Filimonas effusa: one gene and its partner. Each later gene encodes a partner of the first gene's protein in a complex. Links are inferred from orthologs where the notes say so. Each region holds a gene or a part of one and is shown on either strand. Other genes may lie near its edges.

Region 1 (9,435 bases):
TTGCCAGTCAATGAATCGTTACAGTTCAAAAACATCAGCTTCTCTATCGACTATAAGCTGGTGACGCCCTCAAAGCTGGTAGTGACCCGTAAATTCATTGCCGACAGGAAAACAATCCCTGCTGCAGATTATGTTGCCTTTAAATCTTTCTTCGAAAAGATCGTAAAGGCAGAGCAGAAAATGATTGCAATGAAGTAATGTAGTGGATCAGAAGCGATCAAATATAAAAAAGGCTGGCTCATAGAGCCAGCCTTTAAAATTATGTGGGGAAGCAAATCTGCCATTCTGCTGTCTGGTCCTAATAATCACCTAATGTCTCAGGTAATTGCGCCAGGGCTTTTGCTAACTGGTCGTCGTTAGGAGCGATGCCATGCCATTCGTGGCTGCCTTCCATGAAATCAACTCCTTTACCCATACCGGTTTTCATGATAATGCCAATGGGCTTGCCTTTGCCGGTTAAAGCTTTTGCTTCGTTGAGAACTTTCACAGTATCGTCAACATCGTTGCCGTCCATTTCAAGTACATGCCATCCGAATGCTTCGAATTTAGCACGCAGGCTGCCAAGATTCATTACTTTATCAGTAGGACCGTCAATTTGCTGGCCGTTATGGTCTACAGTAGAGATCAGGTTGTCAACACCTTTAGCGCCGGCAAACATAATAGCTTCCCAGTTCTGACCTTCGTCTAATTCACCATCGCCATGGAGGGAGAAAACAAGGTGTTTGTCACCATTGATCTTTTTGGCAAGAGCAGCGCCAATGGCAACACTCATACCTTGTCCCAGAGAACCGCTCGCAACCCTTACTCCAGGAAGATGCTCATGCGTAGTAGGGTGCCCTTGTAAACGGGAATTGATTTTGCGGAATGTAGCCAGTTCTTTTACGTCGAAATAACCTGAACGCGCGAGTACCGAGTAGAATACCGGGGATATATGACCATTCGATAAAAAGAATAAATCTTCGTTGGTACCATCCATGTTGAACGGAACAGGTTTGTGCTCCATTACGTTAAAGTACAGGGTGGTTAAAAAGTCTGCACACCCAAGGGAACCACCGGGGTGACCGCTTTGAACAGCATGTACCATTCGTACAATATCCCGTCTAACCTGGGATGCGATCTGTTTTAACTCTTGAACATCAGCCATGATAGCATAAATTTTGACAAACCTACCTAAAAAACACCACTTCTCCTGCACCTCGTGGCGAAAAGTGAATGCCTTTTTAAACGGATTTATTAGCTTTGCCCGCATCAAAAAATAAGAATTATGGCAGAAGAACTGGATCTGATACTGGATGACGCAGAATCGTTGATGAAAAAGGCGATCAATCACCTCGAATCTGAGCTGGCAAAGATCCGGGCCGGTAAAGCCAGTCCGGCTTTGGTGGATGGCCTTACCGTTGAATACTACGGCGCGCCTACGCTCATAAGCCAGGTGGCAAACATCACTGTGCTCGACGCCAGAACCATCAGCATACAACCCTGGGAACGTAATATGCTCGCTCCCATCGAAAGGTCTATCATGATGGCCAACATAGGCATCACGCCTCAGAACGATGGCGTTCAAATCCGCCTCTTTATGCCGCCGCTTACAGAGGAAAGAAGAAAAGAACTGGTGAAGAAAGCAGCTGGCGAAGGAGAATTCTCTAAAGTAGCTATCCGCAACATCAGGAGAGACGCCATCGAAAGCATCAAGAAATTACAGAAAGATGGCCTCAGCGAAGACATCGCCAAAGATGCGGAAAAAGGCGTACAGGAATTAACCGACCGCTTTATCTCTCTTGTAGACAAACATCTCGCTGCAAAAGAAAAAGAAATGATGGTGATCTAGTAATAGATGGCAGAGAGCAGAATCGCAGAACTTCAGCTCACAATGGCATAATATTTTTAGAAAGGCCTGTGTCAGAATATGATACGGGCCTTTCCGTTAATATCGCCGTTCATTTTCCGGCCAAAACATTTTAGATGGGCTGCCAGGCAAATGATGCGCGCAGTTTTTTCTATATTTAATGAAACGTTGTTACATGGGAGCAATTAAACTTGACGATATCAGTACAAAAGCACCGGGAAACCTGGAGAAAGACAAAGTAAAACAACAAAACCTCGAATTGGCCGAAGAGCTCAACGAGCTGCAAAACCTGCTCTATGCCGAAAGTAAGCACTCCGTGCTCGTGATCATCCAGGGCATGGACGCCAGCGGTAAAGATGGTGCTATCCGCAAGGTGTTCGGTAATCTTAACCCACAGGGCGTTAGGGTAGAATCATATAAAGCGCCTACCGCCCGCGAACTAAGTCACGACTTCCTCTGGCGCATTCACCGCGATACGCCCGCAAAAGGGATGATCCAGGTGTTTAACCGCTCTCAGTACGAAGACGTGCTCATCACCCGCGTACATAAAATGATCGACGATGAAACCGCCGTCAAACGCATGAAAGCCATCAACGACTTCGAAAACCTGCTCAAAGAACATAACAATACCAGCATCCTAAAATTCTACCTGCATATCTCAAAAGAAGAACAAGCCAAACGCCTGCAGGAACGACTCGACGATAAAACAAAACAATGGAAATACAACGAAGCCGACTTCACCGAAGCCAAACTGTGGAAACTCTACATGAAAGCTTACGAAGACTGCTTCCATACCTGTAACAAAATTCCATGGACCATCGTGCCATCCGATAATAACTGGTACAAAGAACATATTATCGCCACCACGCTGCGCGATACTTTGAAATCATTAAAAATGCGCTACCCCGGACTTAAGAAAGAATAAGATCTTTCAGATCAGTTTCAGTAGGTCAAATCGTTTTTTTCACCTTTCAAAAACATAATCCGTATGAGTTTCATCAAAGAGTTCAAGCAGTTTGCCATGAAAGGCAACGTCGTCGACCTGGCAGTGGGGGTTATCATCGGTGCTGCATTCGGCAAAATCGTCGACAGTGTCGTAAAAGACCTCATTATGCCTATCGTATCGGCTATCATTGGTCAGCCCGATTTCAGTAACCTTTACCTGGTGCTGAAAGGCGATGTGGCCAAAGGCCTGCCCCTCGAAGACGCACGTAAAGTAACCGACGCCGTTATCTTCGCCTATGGCAGCTTCCTGACAGTGCTCCTGAACTTCATCCTGCTGGCGTTTATTATCTTCCTCATGGTCAAGGCTATAAACAGCATGCGCACCAAAGAAGAAGCCAAACCGGCAGCACCTCCTGCCCCTACCGCTACCGAAAAACTGTTGATGGAAATCCGCGATTCCCTCAAAAAATAAACAGTTATCCAGAAGATATTCATATTCTAAAGGCCCACACCGGTTTTAACTACCGTTGTTGGGCCTTTAGCAATACATTTGCCCAATTGTAACAGAGCTTAAATTTCCCAGGTATTGCAAACGCCTAATTATCAGATCAAACTCCCGCAGTTCGAAGGCCCCTTCGACCTGTTGCTGTTTTTCATCGAGCGCGACGAATTAGATATTTATAATATTCCTATCAACAATATTATCAAGGATTTCCTTGCGTATGTGCATAGCCAGGAAAAACTGAACATAGAACTCTCCAGCGAATTCATCCTGTTTGTGTCCACCCTCATGCGCATCAAAGCAAAAATGCTGCTTCCCCGCAAAGAGATCGACGCCCAGGGTAATGAAATCGATCCCCGCCAGGAACTGGTTGATAAGATCCTGGAATACAAGAAGTTCAAAGAAGCCTCCACTCAAATGGCCGAAATGGAAGCCATCAGGATGCTCATGGTGAAAAGAGGTAACCTCCAGAAAGAACTGTCTTCCATCGGCGAAGACGCCTCCGAAGGCACCGAAATCCAGAATATCACCCTCTTCAAGCTCATGAAAGCCTTCGAAAAGGTGATGCAGCGCATCCACGACAAAAACCACAAACCGGTCCACACCGTCGTACGATACAACTACACCATGGACGATAGCCGTCACCACATGATGGGACTGGTACAGAAAGAGAAAACAGTATCTTTCGAAAAGATCTTCGAAGTGTGTAACGACAGGGTACATGCCATCTTCCTGTTTCTCTCCCTGTTGGAACTGGTGCAGCTGAAATACATGGGCATCATGATAGGAGAGGGAAAGAACAATTTCATCCTCGAATGGAACGAGGAAAGGGAAGAAGATCCCACCAGCACCTTCATGAACGACGAAAGAAAAGACGACCGCGAAGGCCAGGGCCCCGTAAGCGCATTGTTCTAAAAACAGTTGACAGCATACATAATAACCAGCAACAGCCTGCTACAAAACGGCAAATGACAGGGCTGATAGAATAGCTGCACCAACTACCTGCAACAAGACTACGCTTTATATAGCCGCCTATAAGCCGCATTAAAGCTGCCTATAACCCCCATCAAAGCCGCCTTACCCCGGCCCTCCGGGTATAAAAAAGCCCCTTGCAAAGCAAAGGGCCATATAAGATCTGTAAAATGCTGCTAATTTGTCGCCTGCAGGCGTAATGATGTTACCCGTTCAGCTCCCCCCGGAAACTAACCGGGTTGTCCGTAGCCAGCACCCCATGCGGAGTAACACTTACCTGGTTGGCCAGTATTTGCCTTACCGCCATCGCAATAGCAGGAGCATCGTAGTGACACTCATGATGTAACTCCTTCAGCGTACCATGTTCTACAAGCCTGTCCGGCACACCAAGTATGCTTACCTGCGCCTGGTAGTTATGCTCGGCCATAAACTCCAGGATGGCGCTGCCAAACCCGCCTTTTACAGTACCGTCTTCTACAGTAACAATATGTTTGTACTTGCTGAATACCTCGTGTAACAACGCTTCATCCAGTGGCTTTACAAAACGGATATCATAATGCGCCGGGTCAAGACCTTCGGTACGCAGCTCCCTGATAGCCGCAGTGGCAAAGTTGCCGGGGTGGCCAAACGATAAGATCGCTGCATCCCGCCCGTCTTTCAGTTTCCTGCCCTTACCGATAGTGATTTCCTCGAAAGGAGTTCGCCATTCAGGCATCACACCCTCCCCACGCGGATAACGGATCACAAAAGGAGAGGTATTACTTTCCAGCTGGGCCGTATACATCAGGTTACGCAACTCCTGCTCATTCATTGGAGCGCTGATAACCATATTGGGAATACAACGGAAATAAGCAATATCATATGCACCATGGTGGGTAGGACCATCCTCTCCAACCAGGCCTGCACGGTCAAGACAAAGCACTACAGGCAGGTGCTGGATCGCAATATCATGTACCACCTGGTCGTACGCCCTTTGCATGAACGAAGAGTAAATATTACAGAACACCCTCAAACCTTGCGTGGCCATACCGGCGCTCAGCGTTGCAGCATGTTGCTCGCAAATACCCACGTCAAAAGCACGGTCGGGCATCTTTTCCATCATAAATTTCATGGAACAGCCGCTCGGCATCGCCGGGGTAATACCCATGATCGTTTTATTCTGCTCCGCCAGCTCAACAAGCGTATGCCCAAAAACATCCTGGTACTTGGGAGGCTGGGGAACTTCAAACTTCTTCTTGTAAATTTCGCCCGTCACCTTATCAAATAATCCCGGTGCATGCCATTTGGTTTGGTCCTGTTCTGCCAGCGTATACCCCTTACCCTTCACCGTTACAATATGCAGCAGCTTGGGGCCGGGTATCTTCTTCAGATCATTAAGCGTATCAACCAGCTTGGTGATATTATGCCCGTCAATAGGACCAAAATACCTCATTTTCAGCGACTCAAACAGGTTGCTGCTGCGGCTTACCATTCCTTTGATGCCAGCCTCCAGTTTACCCACCATATCGCGGCTGAAGTTTTTGCCAACAGGAAGTTTTCCCAGGATATGCCATACATCGTCCCGGAATTTATTATAGGTCTGTGAAGTCGAAATATCAGTCAGGTATTCTTTGAGTGCACCCACGTTCTGATCGATGCTCATGCAATTGTCGTTCAATATCACGAGCATATCGGCGTCGGCAACACCCGCATGGTTCAGCGCCTCAAAAGCCATCCCCGCCGTCATGGCGCCATCACCGATGATAGCTACCGACTTGCGGTTCTCGCCTTTATATTTCGCAGCAATGGCCATACCCAATGCCGCGGATATGGAAGTGGAAGAATGCCCTACGCCAAACGTATCGTATTCGCTTTCGCCGCGTTTGGGAAAACCGCTGATCCCATTGTATTTCCGGTTGGTAGGAAAACTGTCGCGCCTGCCCGTAAGTATCTTATGCCCGTAGGCCTGGTGACCCACGTCCCATACCAGTTGGTCGTAAGGCGTATTATACACATAATGAAGCGCTACACTTAATTCTACTACTCCCAAACTGGCAGCAAAATGCCCGCCATATACGCTCACCACGTCAATGATGTATTGACGCAACTCGTCGCATATCTGGTGTAGTTGTTCCCGGCTTAGCTTTTTGAGATCCTCAGGACTGTCAATTCCATTCAGCAGGGGGCCAGGTGTTATAGTCATTGATCGAAATTTATTTTGTAAAAATAGGGCTTTTACCAGTGTGCACATCCCTAAATTATTGATCCTCATTTTCACAATAAACGCGCCGGGTTTCCCCCCAACGCCACCCCCCGGCGCTCCAACGCCACCCCCGGCCCCTAAACGCCCGCCCCTCCTCCAACACCACCCCGCCACCCTAACCAACACCAGTTAGCCAGCCATTTGGCCTCTGGTCACAAATCAAATCCTTAATGCCGTCTTCCTTATTTATTTTTGGTACATGGCCATGAGAAAGAAAATCTTATCCCCCTATTGGATCTGCCAGATAACCGGATGGAGCGCGTACTGTATCATTTACGGCTTCTTTTTTTATACCATCCCCCACGAACCGCAGCCCCTGTTCTTTCACATGCTGGTGGGCGATGCCCTCATTGGCCTGGCCGTTACCCATTTGCTCAGAACTCTAATCAAGTCATTGGGACTGTTACGGTTAGATGTCTCGAAGCAGTTCATGTACCTGCTCTCTTCAGCACTGCTCTTCGCGTTTTTATACGCATTCCTGAGTATCAGCCTCGAAGAACTGATAGGCGCCAAAACAGGCGTGAGCCAGGAAACCTCTTCCCTGAAAAAGCTGCTGAGAGCCTCCATGGGCACCTTCCTCTTCCTGCTCATGTGGAACCTCATCTACTTCACTTATCATTATATAGTAAGGAACAGGGCCGAAATGATGGATAAGATCAGGCTCGAAAGCCTCGTAAAAGAACTCCAGCTGAAAACCATCAAAGCGCATATCAACCCGCACTTCATTTTCAACGCCCTCAACAGCATCCGCGCACTGGTCGATGAAAATCCGCAGCGCGCCCGTACCGCTATCACAGAATTAAGTAACTTACTGCGTAGCAGTATGCAGGCCGAAAAACAGGAAACAACACCCCTTGAAAAAGAACTCAATATCGTAAAAGACTACCTGGCCCTCGAATACATTCGCTTCGAAGACAGGCTCAACGTCGCTTACGATATCGATGAAGATACACTCGACCAGCCCGTGCCACCCATGATGTTGCAAACACTCGTGGAAAATGCCATTAAACACGGTATTTCAAAACAGGTCAACGGCGGTCTCATCAGGATCATTTCCGACTTCAGAGGCGATAAGCATGAGCTCATAGTGCAGAATACAGGTAACTTGTCAAATGAATCGAACGGCGAAGGATTTGGACTTACCAGTACTTATAACAGGCTCAAGATCCTGTTCGGATCCAAAGCTGCTTTTGAAATAAAGGATAGCGGCGATAACATGGTGGAAGCCAAAGTTACCATGCCTATCCATAATATGTAGGTTGTACATTTAAAACTATTATATGTCTATTAAAGCAATCATTGTCGACGATGAACGTCTGGCCAGAAACGAACTCAAAAAACTGCTCCAGGAGCACGCATCCGTTGAAGTGATCGATGAAGCGTCGAACGTAGATGAAGGCATTGAAAAAATAGAACGCCTCAACCCCGACCTTATTTTCCTCGACATCCAGATGCCCGGTAAAACAGGTTTCGACCTTTTGGCCGAACTCGAAAAATCTCCCCGCGTCATCTTTACAACAGCATACGACGAATACGCCCTCAAGGCTTTCGAAGTAAATGCGCTCGACTACCTGCTGAAACCTATCGAACCCAAACGCCTTACCGACGCCATCTGTAAACTGCAGGACGAACTGCACCGCGAAAAAGCAGAAGAAGCCGGCATTAACAGGGGACCCCTGACCGATGAAGACCAGGTCTTCGTAAAAGACGGCGAACGCTGCTGGTTTGTAAAGCTCGGCGAAATAAGACTCTTCGAAAGCGTGGGCAACTACGCCAAAGTGTTCTTCGGCACCAACAAACCCCTGATCTTAAAATCTCTCAACGCCCTGGAAGAAAGACTCGACGAACGTACCTTCTTCCGCGCCAACAGGAAACATATCATCAACCTCCGCTGGATCGAGCGCATTGAACCCTACTTCAATGGTGGCCTGCTGCTCGAACTGAAAGGAGGAGAGAAAATTGAAGTAAGCCGCCGCCAGACAGTGAAGTTTAAGGAAATGATGAGCTTATAGAAATATAGTAGCCCCGGCTCAAACACTTAATTTTAATCTGAACAACATACCTGATGAAACATATTATCTTATTTGCAGCCATATCATTGGCAGTCTGTCATTCACACGCCCAGGATCTTAACGGCATCATCCGCGGAAACGAAGTGTTGCGTATCGAAGAAACGCTTGCCAGCGATCACATGCAGGGCAGGGAAGCCGGTACCCCCGGAGGTATCCGCGCAGCAGCCTTTATCGCCGAAGAGTTCCAAAAAGCAGGACTGCAGCCCATGAAAGGAACCAGTTTCCAGCAGCCCTTCAGCATGGTTAAAACCAAACTCAGAAGCAGCAATGTGGTACTTAATGGCAATAAGCTGGGAAGCGATCGCTTGATAGGTATCTCTCCCAAAGGCATGTTAAGCGTTTCCAATAAATCAGGCTACGCCACAGCCGTTATAGGCCCCGGCGAAGGTCGTAATGCATTGATGCGCGCTGCCGCTTACCTGCAGGGCTCAGAGAATACCATCGTATGGATCGACGAAAGCTATGCCTCGGTATTCCCCAGGCTCAATAGCCTCAGAAGAAGCATCTTCGATAACTCACCCGATATCTTATTCGTACTTACTTCAACCATACCCGATAACTACCTGCTCGAACTGGTACAGGAAGTCGATAAGCTCGAACTGCGTAACATCGCCGGCGTACTGCCCGGCAGTACCCGCAAAAATGAATACGTGATCTTCTCAGGTCACTTCGATCACCTGGGTATCGCCGGTACTCCTGAAAATGGCGACTCCGTTTATAACGGCGCAAACGACGACGCGGCAGGCATCACCGCAGTGATCTTATTGGCCAAATACTTCAAAACCCTTAATAATAACGAACGTACCATCCTGTTTGTAGCTTTCGACGCCGAAGAGATCGGCGGCTTCGGCTCCCA
Region 2 (10,789 bases), on another replicon or contig:
CCGCAGGCAATTAAGGCTTGTTCTTGCCGGTAAGATGAAACCAGGAGAAGCCAGCGAGTTGAAGGCTTATTTTACAGAGAATTAGCGTAGATGACAGAAGACCTGACTCAAGCAGGAGACCTCACTTAATATGATATTTAAATGGCCGGCGTTATACTTTAGCGCTGGCCATTTGTTTTAAGCGATGGTGACGGCCTTTGAGCATATAGGTTTTGCTCTGTTCTATGGCGTCCATTACCTGTTCCAATATCACTTCTACAGGTTGTTCGTAATCTATTGTCATAGGTGGTTTAATCCTTACTGTAAGCAGGGCCCCCTTCTTTTTAAAGACCAACCCTTTTTTAGTGAAAGCGCGCCAGAAACCATTGATCACTACAGGAACTACAATGGGGCGGTTACGTTTTATGATATGAGCTGTGCCTTTACGTCCGGGTGCAAAAGGCTTGGTGGTGCCCTGTGGGAAAGTTATTACCCAGCTATCCTGTAAAGCGCGTTCTATTTTTCTTGTATCGGAAGGATCGAGGCCACGTCTTGTTTCGCTGCCTTCCCTGCGCCAGGTACGTTTTACGGTTAATGCGCCCGCAAGCTTGAACAAACGGCTTACGAAGCTGCCGTTCATTGTTTCTTCGGCCGCTACATAATATACATTGGTGAAAGGATTCAGCAGATAATAAGGGATACCAAGGCGGTTCTTCTTACGCCATTTTACGGCACAGAAGATATGCAGAAAGGTGATCACGTCTGCGAAATAGGTCTGGTGATTGCTTACAAACAGTACATTTTTCCTGGGAAGATGTGCTATATGCTCCGTACCCTCTATTTTTAACCGGTTTACCCATACAAGCCCGGGATATGAAATTGCTCCAACAACACCATAAACAAAGGCCCGTACCAGCCGCACCTTCTTCAATTTTTCTGACATCTGCTTCATGAATGACTGTTTATATCAGACCTTAAAGGTTGCAAAATACGCATTGTCAATAAATTGTTAAGGTAATGAACCATAAATTTTGTGGTTATGTAATTGTAATCTTTGCATCATCCTACTAAAAACATACTTTATGAAGCAGATTATGATGACCTTATTAGCCGCTATAACCTTTTTAGCTGCTACAGCGCAAGAACCTACGATTAAGCAGAAAACTATATCTGTTACAGGCACAGCCGAGTCCGAAATAGTTCCTGATGAAATTTATGTACAGGTGACCTTAAAAGAGTATGACAAAAAAGCTAATACAAAGGTTGACATTGAAAAGATTAAAAATGACTTCCTGAATGCCTGCAAGGCCATTGGTCTTACCGAGAAAGACATCAGTGTTCAAAGCTATTCCGGCTATGATGGCAATGCGTGGATCACCAAAAAGAAAAAGAAAGATCCCGATTTGAAAGCAAGCATCACTTATTCCATTAAGCTATCTACTACAGCTAAAATGGATGAGCTGGTTGAAAAGCTGGATGATGAAGCCACACAAAGCTTTAATATTTCCCGTGTTTCTCACAGTAAATTAACTGAGTACAAGAAACAGCTGAAGATACAGGCGATTAAATCGGCTAAAGAAAAAGCGGTATATCTGGCCGGCGCCATAGACGAGCAGGTAGCAGGTGCACTTACCATCAATGATATGAATGAAGGTTCCGATGTGGTATATCCGCAGGCGCGTATGTATGCGAATGCAATGATGGATGAGGTTGCTGCTGCTCCCATGAACGTTGATTTCAAGAAGATCAAGCTGCAGTTCAGCGTGATGGTTACGTTTTTACTGAAGTAAGTACACTGAGGTAAATCCTGTTATCTTTGCGCCCATAATAAAACCACACACCTACAATTCAGCATTATGGGCAAACGTTTACTGGACACAGTTATTTTTGATATGGATGGCTTATTGATAGACAGTGAGCCGTTATGGGCCGAGGCAGCAGATGAACTGTTCAGTAAATACGGGTTTAAATTATCTCATGAACAATATGCCACCACTACCGGACTCCGCACCAGGGAGTTTGTGCAGTGGTGGTTTCGTTTTCATAATATCCCTGAATCGGAAGATCCCAAGGGAGAGCAGGAGATCATTCAGCTGGTATCCGATAAAGTTGCTGCCAAAGGCAAAATCATGCCTGGTGTGGGCTATATCTTCGATTTCTTTGCCCAGCACGAATTTAAGATAGGACTGGCATCTTCTTCGCCGCAGGGATTGATAGAACTGGTGGTGGATATCTGCGGCATCCGCAATTTTCTTAATGCCACCGCTTCGGCGGGTCAACTGGCTTACGGTAAACCACATCCGCAGGTGTATCTCGATTGTGCCGCCAAATTGGATGTAGCGCCTACCAGCTGTATTGCTTTTGAAGACTCGTTCAATGGCATGATCGCCGCCAAAGCTGCGCGTATGAAATGCGTAGTGGTGCCACACCATTCGCAGTTAAAGGAGGAGCGTTGGGGCGCAGCAGACCTTAAGCTTTCTTCGCTTCAGAACTTTGGGCAGCTGCACCTGGATATAATTGGGTAGAGAAATAACAACCCTGAATATGATGACACGAAACCTGGTTTTCTTCGCCTTTTTATGGAGTATACTTAACTGTAGCTGTGGTCAAAAGAAAGGTGCTACAGACAATACTGCTGCTACTCATGGAAAGAATTCGATCGATACTGATTTAGCTTTTGCAGATAGCTTGGCTGGTATTGCGTTGCCAACTGGTTCGCAAGACACCATAGGGCCAGCTATATCAACCATTGATATTTTCTTAAAGGCGGTGACAAAGGAGGAAAAACAATATGCCCAAAATGGTTTGATTGGGGGAATCAGTATTGATAAACCCGAGCAATCACTTCCTAACCTGGTTAATCCCAATGAAATGATACTTCCTTATGCAAAGGTTGTGGTTGTTGCTGATTATCCGTTGAACCGGCCGGCGAATTTTGAACTTACTACTAAGAAGGGTGGGTTTTCAAGAAAGGAAATGATTGAGCATGTCAGCAGCATTTACCATTCGATTTACCGGAAGGAGGAGGCTTCAGCCAAAACCAAAACGGTTCCTGCAGAAAAAAGGGAGGGGCTTATTAACCGGAATGAAACAGATGGCGAATATGGGATTTGGGGCCATGATATCTCCGACCTTTATTTATCTTATATAGAAGTACACCGGAGTTCCGCAGGTGTGATTTATCTTATCCTTGGCATTGATTCTTAATTGCCCACGATTTCATTTTGCTAAGAAAATTCGGCTTTTGCTAAAAAAAAGGGCGGTTTCGGCAAGTACGCCTCAAAGCTTCCTTAAAGCTTCTTTAAAGCTTCTCAAGAGCTTCTTTAAAAAGCCGCATTTTTTTAGCATTGGCCCTAAAATAACAATAGCCCCGGTTTTGCGGGGCTATTGTTATTTTCCAGATATCAGGGAGCACTTATGATCCTTACCTATGATTTACTTAACGTGCATCCGGTAACTGCCTGTAATGCTGTTTATGCATCTAATTTTTTGAAGATGCTGGTGGCTATGTGCCCGCCGAAACCGAACGTGTTGCTCATGGCAACGTTTACGGTTTTCTTCTGGGCTTGACCCAGGGTGAGGTTGAATTTCTCTGCAAAAGCCGGTTCCGGTTCTTTTGTATTGATGGTTGGCGGGATAATTCCTTCCTGGATGGCTTTGATACAAGCGATGGCTTCAATGGCGCCGGCAGCACCCAGCAGGTGGCCGGTCATTGATTTGGTAGCGCTGACGTTCAGGCTTGTATTGGCGCCAAACATTCTTTCCGCTGCTTTCAGTTCGCTGTTATCGCCTGTAGGCGTAGAGGTGGCGTGTGCATTCAGGTAGTCGACATCGGATGCCTGCAAACCTGCGTCTTCAAGGGCGGCCTGCATACCCAGGTAAGCGCCGTCGCCATCGGGATGTGTGCCGGTCAGGTGGTAGGCATCGCCGGCCATACCGCCGCCGGCTACTTCGGCGAGGATAGGAGCGCCACGTTTGATGGCATGCTCATAACTTTCGAGAATGAGGGTGCCGGAGCCTTCGCCCATAACGAAACCATCGCGGTTCACGTCGAAAGGACGGGAAGCCTCGAGGTAGTTATCGTTATTGGTAGACAATGCTTTAGCTGCGTTGAAGCCGCCGATGCCACTTTCATTGATAGGTGCTTCGGAACCGCCGGTGATGATCATGTCGGCTTTACCCCAACGGATATAGTTGAAGGCGTCGATGATAGCGGTATTGGAGGTAGCACAAGCCGATACGGTTGTAAAATTTACCCCGCGCAGGCCGTGTTTAATGGAAATGATACCTGAAGCGATATCCACGATCATTTTAGGAATGAAGAAAGGGTTGAAACGGGGAGTGCCGTCTCCTTTCGCAAATTCCATTACCTGGTCCTGGAAGGTATTGATGCCGCCGTTCCCGGAGCCCCAGATAACGCCGATACGGTCTTTATTCAGCGTTGAAAAGTCGATATTGGCGTTTTTGATCGCTTCTTCAGTAGAAATCAGGGCATACTGTGTAAACAGATCATAGCGCCTGGCTTCTGCTTTTTCGATATGGTTAAGCGGGTCGAAATTTTTCAACTCGCAGGCGAACCTGGTTTTAAATTTGGAAGCGTCGAAACGTGTGATGGGCGCTGCGCCGCTTTTTCCAGCTATTAATCCTGCCCAGAAGTCATTCACGTTATTTCCTAAGGGCGTCAATGCGCCGATCCCCGTAACTACAACTCGTCTCATATATGGTTTACTACACTTTGTTTATTCGCCGGCAAAAATAAGGGCTAAAACGGTAGGAAAACAAATACGGATTCACCACTGAAAATAGGTGTCGGATGGAGCGCCTGCGCACCAATTGTCCACAATCGGCAACTGAAAACCCGTTTTTTTGCCTTTTTCGCTTATGTTCGCAGTTGCTAAAATGGGTAATTGTGAGATTAAAACAATTAGAAATTAAAGGTTTCAAGAGTTTTGCCGATAAAACTGTCGTGAACTTTGATGAAGGTATTACCGGAATCATTGGTCCCAATGGCTGTGGGAAAAGCAATATTATCGACTCTATCCGCTGGGTGATAGGGGAGCAGAAGATCTCGGCCCTGCGAAGCGAGAACCTGGAGGCGCTGGTGTTTAACGGAAGTAAAACACGCAGTCCCAGCGGGCTTGCGGAGGTAAGCCTCACTTTCGAGAACACCAAGAACCTGCTGCCTACGGAGTTCAGTACCGTTACCATTACGCGCCGTTTCTATAAAAACGGGGACAGCGAATACCGCCTGAATGATGTGGCCTGTCGTATGAAAGACATCCACAACCTGTTCATGGATACCGGGGTTAGCACGGACAGCTATGCCATCATTGAGCTGGGCATGGTTGACGATATTATCAAGGACAAGGAAAACAGCCGCCGGCGTATGCTGGAACAAGCGGCTGGTATCACCATTTATAAAACCCGTAAAAAGGAAGCGAAATCTAAACTCGATGCTACGGAGCAGGATCTGAACCGTATCGAGGACTTGTTATTCGAGATCAACAACCAGTTGAAGACGCTTGAAAACCAGGCTAAAAAGGCGGAGAAGTATTACGAGATCAAAAAAGAATACAAGGAGATTGCCGTAGAGCTGGCCAAGGCCTCTCTCGAAGGGTTTAACATCACTTACAAGGAACTCAACGAACAGCACGATACGGAAACCGATAAAAAGCTCCGTCTCGAAGCTGAGATAGCGACTGAAGACGCCGCTATAGAGCAGGAGAAGGTTGGTTTCATTGAAAAAGAACGCGCTTTACAAGCCAAACAATACGAATTCAACGAGTTACAGCAGCAGGTGCGGACCAAGGAAAATGAAAAGAACCTGGCTACCCAAAAGCTGCAATACCTCCGTGAAAAAGAAAACAGCCTGAGAGATTTTCTGCAGAAAGCAGAGGGACAGGTTAAAAATATTGAAGACTCCATCCAGTACACCCAGATCCAGGTGGGAGAAGAGCAGTCGCGTCTTGCCGATTTACAGGACAAGGTAGAAACGGCTAAGATGGATATTGAAGACAAACGCCGCCTGTTCGATGAAAAACGCAGCGGTGTAGATGCTTTACGGGCGCAATACCAGCAGATCCAGCGTAACCAGTTTGAAGCGGAGAAAAAGGTGGCGGTAGCGGATACCTCTATCCAGAACTTACAGCGTTCTTTCGCGCAACTGAACGAAGAACAGCAAAACCGCGATCTGCAGGTACAACAGCTGGAGCGTGAGCTGCAGGAAAAAGAAGAGGTGCTGGAAGGCAAACGTATCGATTTGCAGCAATTACAGGAGCACCAGGAGCGTACCAAGGAGCAGATCTTAACTGCCCAGTCGCAGATGGAGGCGTTGCGCAACAGTCTTGCGGAAGAAACCCGTACGCTCGATAAAAAGCGTAATGAGCACGACCTGCTGAAGAGTTTGATCGACAGCATGGAAGGTTATCCCGAGAGTGTTAAATTCCTGCATAACAATAAGGAGTGGAATCATACCGCGCCTATTTTATCCGATATCATTTATGTAAAGGAGGAGTTCCGTGCCGCTGTAGAAAACGTGCTGGAGCCTTACCTGAACTATTACGTGGTGAATAACCTGGAAGAAGGGCTTCAGGCGGTTCACCTGCTGGACGCCCATAAAAAGGGTAAGGCCAATTTCTTCATGCTCGACCAGTTCCGCGGTATTAAAGTGGAAGGCGCTGCTCCCGCCCATAGCTTCAGTGCTATGGATGTAATTGAAGTAGATGCGCAGTACCGCCAGCTTGCCGAATACCTGCTGGGCAATGTTTACATCGCGGAGAGCGAGGAAGCGCTGAGCAACAGCAACGGCGCCGTAGTGCTGGAGAAAACCGGCAAATACGTTAAAGGGAAATACACCCTTACCGGTGGTAGTGTTGGTCTTTTCGAGGGTAAGAAGATAGGCCGCGCCAAGAACCTCGAAAAATTACACGAAGAAATTGTTGCACAGGATGCTGTGGTAAACAAGCTGAAAGCCGATATCCAGGCCCTGCACAACCAGGTAATTGCCTTTAATGAACAGCTGAAAGAAAGTGCGATCCGCCAAACGGAATCGGAGATCAACCAACTGACCAACCAGCTTTTTGCCACCCGCAATAAGATAGAAAACCTGCAGGCTGCCCGTCAGCAGGCGCAACAGCGCCTCGAGGATACCGATCTGCGTATGCAGGACGAGCAGGATGCTATTGCCGATACGCGGGAGGTGCTGCAATCGTTGAATGATCAGCTCCAGGAGACCAGCGAATCGCTGAAGATGGTGGAACAGGATTATTACCAGGCCGAGCAGGAGTACAATTTTGCTTCGGCACAATTCAACGAAAGTAATCTGCAGCTTACGCGCCAGCAAAGTAAGATCGGTGCGCTGAAGCAGGAGCTGGTATTTAAAGAAAACCAACTGAAAGAACTGCACGACCAGGTAGCCAGCAACACCCACCAGCTGGCAGAGGCTTCTGAAAGCATTGCGGAAGGCCAGAAAGCGCTTGTTGGCTCCGAAGAGATGCTGCTGGAAATGATGCGTAAAAAAGAAGAAGAGGAAAGAAAACTGAACGAAGCCGACCAAACCTATTATAACCTTCGTAACGCATTGCAGGAAAAGGAAAGCGAGCTTAGGATGAAGATCAAGAGCCGCGAAATGATCGATCACCTGCTAAGCGAAGTAAAGGATAAGCTCAACGAACTTAAGTTACAGCTTTCCGGCATGAAGGAAAGGCTGAATGTAGAGTTCCGTATCGATCTTGACGATATTATCGACCAGCCGCGTACGACGGATGTTCCGCTGGAAGACTTGCAGGCTACCTCCGACCGTATGAAAAAGCGGATGGAAAATATGGGTGAGGTGAACCCTACGGCCATTGAAGCTTACCAGGAGATGAAGAAACGTTATGAATTCATCCTGGAGCAGAAGAATGACCTGGTTTCCGCCAAAGACAGTCTTTTACAAACCATCCAGGAGGTAGAGGCTACGGCCAACCAGCAGTTCCTGGATACATTCAACCAGGTGCGTGAGAACTTCCAGAAGGTATTTAAGGCGCTGTTCACGGAAGAAGATACGGCGGATATGGTGCTTATAAACCCTGAGAACCTGGCTGAAACGGGTATCGATATCATTGCGAAGCCCAAGGGAAAACGGCCTTCTTCCATCACCCAGCTGAGCGGTGGTGAGAAAACGCTGACGGCTACTGCCCTGTTGTTTGCGATCTACCTGATCAAGCCTGCGCCGTTCTGTATCCTCGATGAGGTGGATGCGCCGCTTGACGACGCCAACGTGGGTAAATTCACGCAAATGATCCAGCGATTCAGTGAAAATTCCCAGTTCATTATTGTAACGCACAACAAAACTACCATGAGTGCTGTGGATGTTATCTATGGGGTAACGATGCAGGAGCCCGGGGTAAGTAAACTGGTGCCGGTTGACTTCAGAAGTTTGAGTAACTAAGTACAGCCGGGTGCGCAGCATGTGATCCCCGATTAAAACAACGACCCTGAAAGCTGTAAATCTGATTTGTGTATAAAATTGTAGCTGTCCTTTATTTTGTGTGTTTTGGTCTTTATGTGCTGTTTTCGAGGCAGCCGGACTATTTCGACGGAGTGCTGAGTCCGGCGACCATTCATTTTACAAAAGACAGTGTCGATAATACCATTCCTGTGGCGGTTTTTACGGTTGGAAAAGACAGGTATGAGGTTGCTGCGCATTACCCGGGAAGGCAATGGAAGGAGGGGCAGCGTACACGTGTGATCTATGAAGAAGCCTCTCCGCAGAAAGCACAGGTTTACAGGTGGTGGGGGTATTGGATCACCTGGGGTGAGGCGCTTGGCTCGGTGTTAATGCTGTTGGCCCTGTTCCAGATTGCCGTTCAGGTTACCAGCAATCCTACCCCCGAAGCGCTTGCCGAAGAACAACAAATGCTTATCCCACAGCGAAAAAGAAAATACAAGGATTAAATTTGCACCGTAAACGTGGCGTTTAAGTATTGAAAAAATATACATTTGTTGCACTCTACAAATTTCAACGACGGAATAATGGACAAGGATACGAATGTAAGCTTCAGTGTGCTTTTCGATCATGCCTCTATGGGCATACTGGTGGCTAATGAGCAAGGTTTGATCGTTATGGTCAACCCTTTCCTCCTGAAACAATTCGGGTACACGCAGGAAGAACTGGTAGGTCAGCCTATCGAGAAACTGATCCCTGCCCGTTTTCATCATCGGCATAAGGATCATGTTCAGCATTACAATGAGCATCCCAAAAGCCGGCCCATGGGGTTGGGAATGGATCTTTTCGGCATTAAAAAGAATGGGGAAGAGTTTTCTGTAGAGGTGAGTCTTGGTAATCATGAAACCGAAAACGGCCGTTTTGTCATTGCATTCCTGAGTGATATTTCGAAACGCAAGGAGGCGGAGCAGGCGCTGAAGCGACTGAATGAGCAACTGGAAGAGAAAATTGCGGAGCGTACACAGTCGCTCACCGGTACGGTAGAGCAGCTGGCCCAGGCTGAAACCGACCTGCGGATGGCTTTGGAGAAGGAGAAAGAGCTGAGTGAGCTGAAATCGCGTTTTGTATCGCTTGCTTCGCATGAGTTCCGGACGCCGCTGAGCACGGTATTGTCTTCTGCCTATCTTATTTCGAAGTATGTGGAGGCTGTTGACCATCATAAAAGGGAGAAACACGTTTCACGTATTGTTTCTTCCGTTAATATGCTTACCGATATATTGAATGATTTTCTTTCTGTGGGAAGAATTGAAGAGGGTAAGATCCAGGTGCGTTATACCTCTTTCGACGTACCGCAGCATATACAGCATATTATACCCGAGATGAACGGTTTGCTCAAGAAAGAGCAAAAGATCGTTTACAATCATGAAGGCGAATTACTGGTAACGCTCGATGCGAGCTTACTGAAACATATTGTCATGAACCTGCTGTCGAATGCGATCAAGTTTTCGCCGGAAAAAGCGGAGATCTATCTTACCAGCAGGAAGACCGACGACACGTTAACCATTACATGTAAAGACCAGGGGCTGGGTATATCGAAAGAGGACCAGCAGCACCTGTTCGAACGTTTTTTCAGGGGAGCCAATGTCACCAATATACAGGGTACGGGGCTGGGGCTGCATATCATTGCCAAATATGCTGAACTTATGAATGGTACCGTGAGCTGTCACAGTGAATTAAATCAGGGTACTACCTTTGAAGTTGTTTTCCAAATTCAAAATCCGCAATAACTTTACAGATATGCAGAAGATCTTACTTATCGAAGACAATACGGAAATCAGGGAGAATATGACGGAGATCCTGGAGCTCGCAGGATACGAGGTGGTAGCGGCTGCAGATGGAAAAGAGGGGGTGGCGCTGGCGCAACAGCACAAGCCTGATCTTATCATTTGCGATATTATGATGCCGGTACTTGACGGTTATGGCGTGCTGCACATGCTGCAACGTAATAATGCGCTTCAGAACATTCCTTTTATATTCCTTACTGCAAAATCGGAACGTTCTGAGATAAGAAAGGGGATGGAAATGGGGGCTGATGATTATATCACCAAACCTTTTGAGGGGGCGGAGCTGCTCAGTGCTATTGAAAGCCGTTTGCGTAAGGCGAGCCTGTTAAGGCAGGAATTTGCGAAAGATATTTCCGGTGTTGACGAGCTGATCAATATTTCGTCGGGTAAAGATTACCTGGAAGCTTTGAAGGAAGACCGCAGCACCGATAAGTTCAGGAAAAAGCAACTCATTTATGCCGAGGGGAACCATCCTTCGCGTTTATACTATATTATCAAGGGGAAAGTAAAGTGTTACAAGCGGAACGACGACGGTAAA

The links.
Region 2: the proteins of ESB13_RS14245 (region 1) and smc are in contact, whole or in part, in a crystal structure (PDB 3ZGX), measured with the Bacillus subtilis proteins. The link is inferred for Filimonas effusa from one-to-one orthologs.

The regions. Positions count from the first base shown.
Region 1 is NZ_SDHZ01000002.1:718,313-727,747, reverse strand. Bases 2,554-5,292 are described here. They hold ESB13_RS14245 (segregation and condensation protein A), read left to right. Parts: upstream 2,554-3,377; coding sequence 3,378-4,208; downstream 4,209-5,292. Other genes in these bases: dxs (1-deoxy-D-xylulose-5-phosphate synthase), read right to left, coding at 4,471-5,292; mscL (large conductance mechanosensitive channel protein MscL), read left to right, coding at 2,835-3,263; ESB13_RS14255 (PPK2 family polyphosphate kinase), read left to right, coding at 2,554-2,771. In the rest of the region: ESB13_RS14270 (DUF3857 domain-containing protein), read left to right, coding at 1-198; ESB13_RS14265 (transketolase), read right to left, coding at 299-1,144; frr (ribosome recycling factor), read left to right, coding at 1,265-1,828; more of ESB13_RS14255, read left to right, coding at 2,022-2,553; more of dxs, read right to left, coding at 5,293-6,447; ESB13_RS14235 (sensor histidine kinase), read left to right, coding at 6,713-7,765; ESB13_RS14230 (LytR/AlgR family response regulator transcription factor), read left to right, coding at 7,788-8,519; ESB13_RS14225 (M20/M25/M40 family metallo-hydrolase), read left to right, coding at 8,573-9,435. UniProt on the Bacillus subtilis protein: Participates in chromosomal partition during cell division. May act via the formation of a condensin-like complex containing Smc and ScpB that pull DNA away from mid-cell into both cell halves.
Region 2 is NZ_SDHZ01000001.1:2,472,198-2,482,986, reverse strand. Bases 4,518-8,610 are described here. They hold smc (chromosome segregation protein SMC), read left to right. Parts: upstream 4,518-4,888; coding sequence 4,889-8,410; downstream 8,411-8,610. Other genes in these bases: ESB13_RS09210 (hypothetical protein), read left to right, coding at 8,479-8,610; fabF (beta-ketoacyl-ACP synthase II), read right to left, coding at 4,518-4,697. Also shown: ESB13_RS09245 (acyl-CoA thioesterase), read left to right, coding at 1-85; ESB13_RS09240 (lysophospholipid acyltransferase family protein), read right to left, coding at 152-931; ESB13_RS09235 (SIMPL domain-containing protein), read left to right, coding at 1,062-1,769; hexitol phosphatase HxpB, read left to right, coding at 1,836-2,504; ESB13_RS09225 (hypothetical protein), read left to right, coding at 2,524-3,186; more of fabF, read right to left, coding at 3,453-4,517; more of ESB13_RS09210, read left to right, coding at 8,611-8,916; ESB13_RS09205 (PAS domain-containing sensor histidine kinase), read left to right, coding at 8,962-10,194; ESB13_RS09200 (response regulator), read left to right, coding at 10,205-10,789. UniProt on the Bacillus subtilis protein: Required for chromosome condensation and partitioning.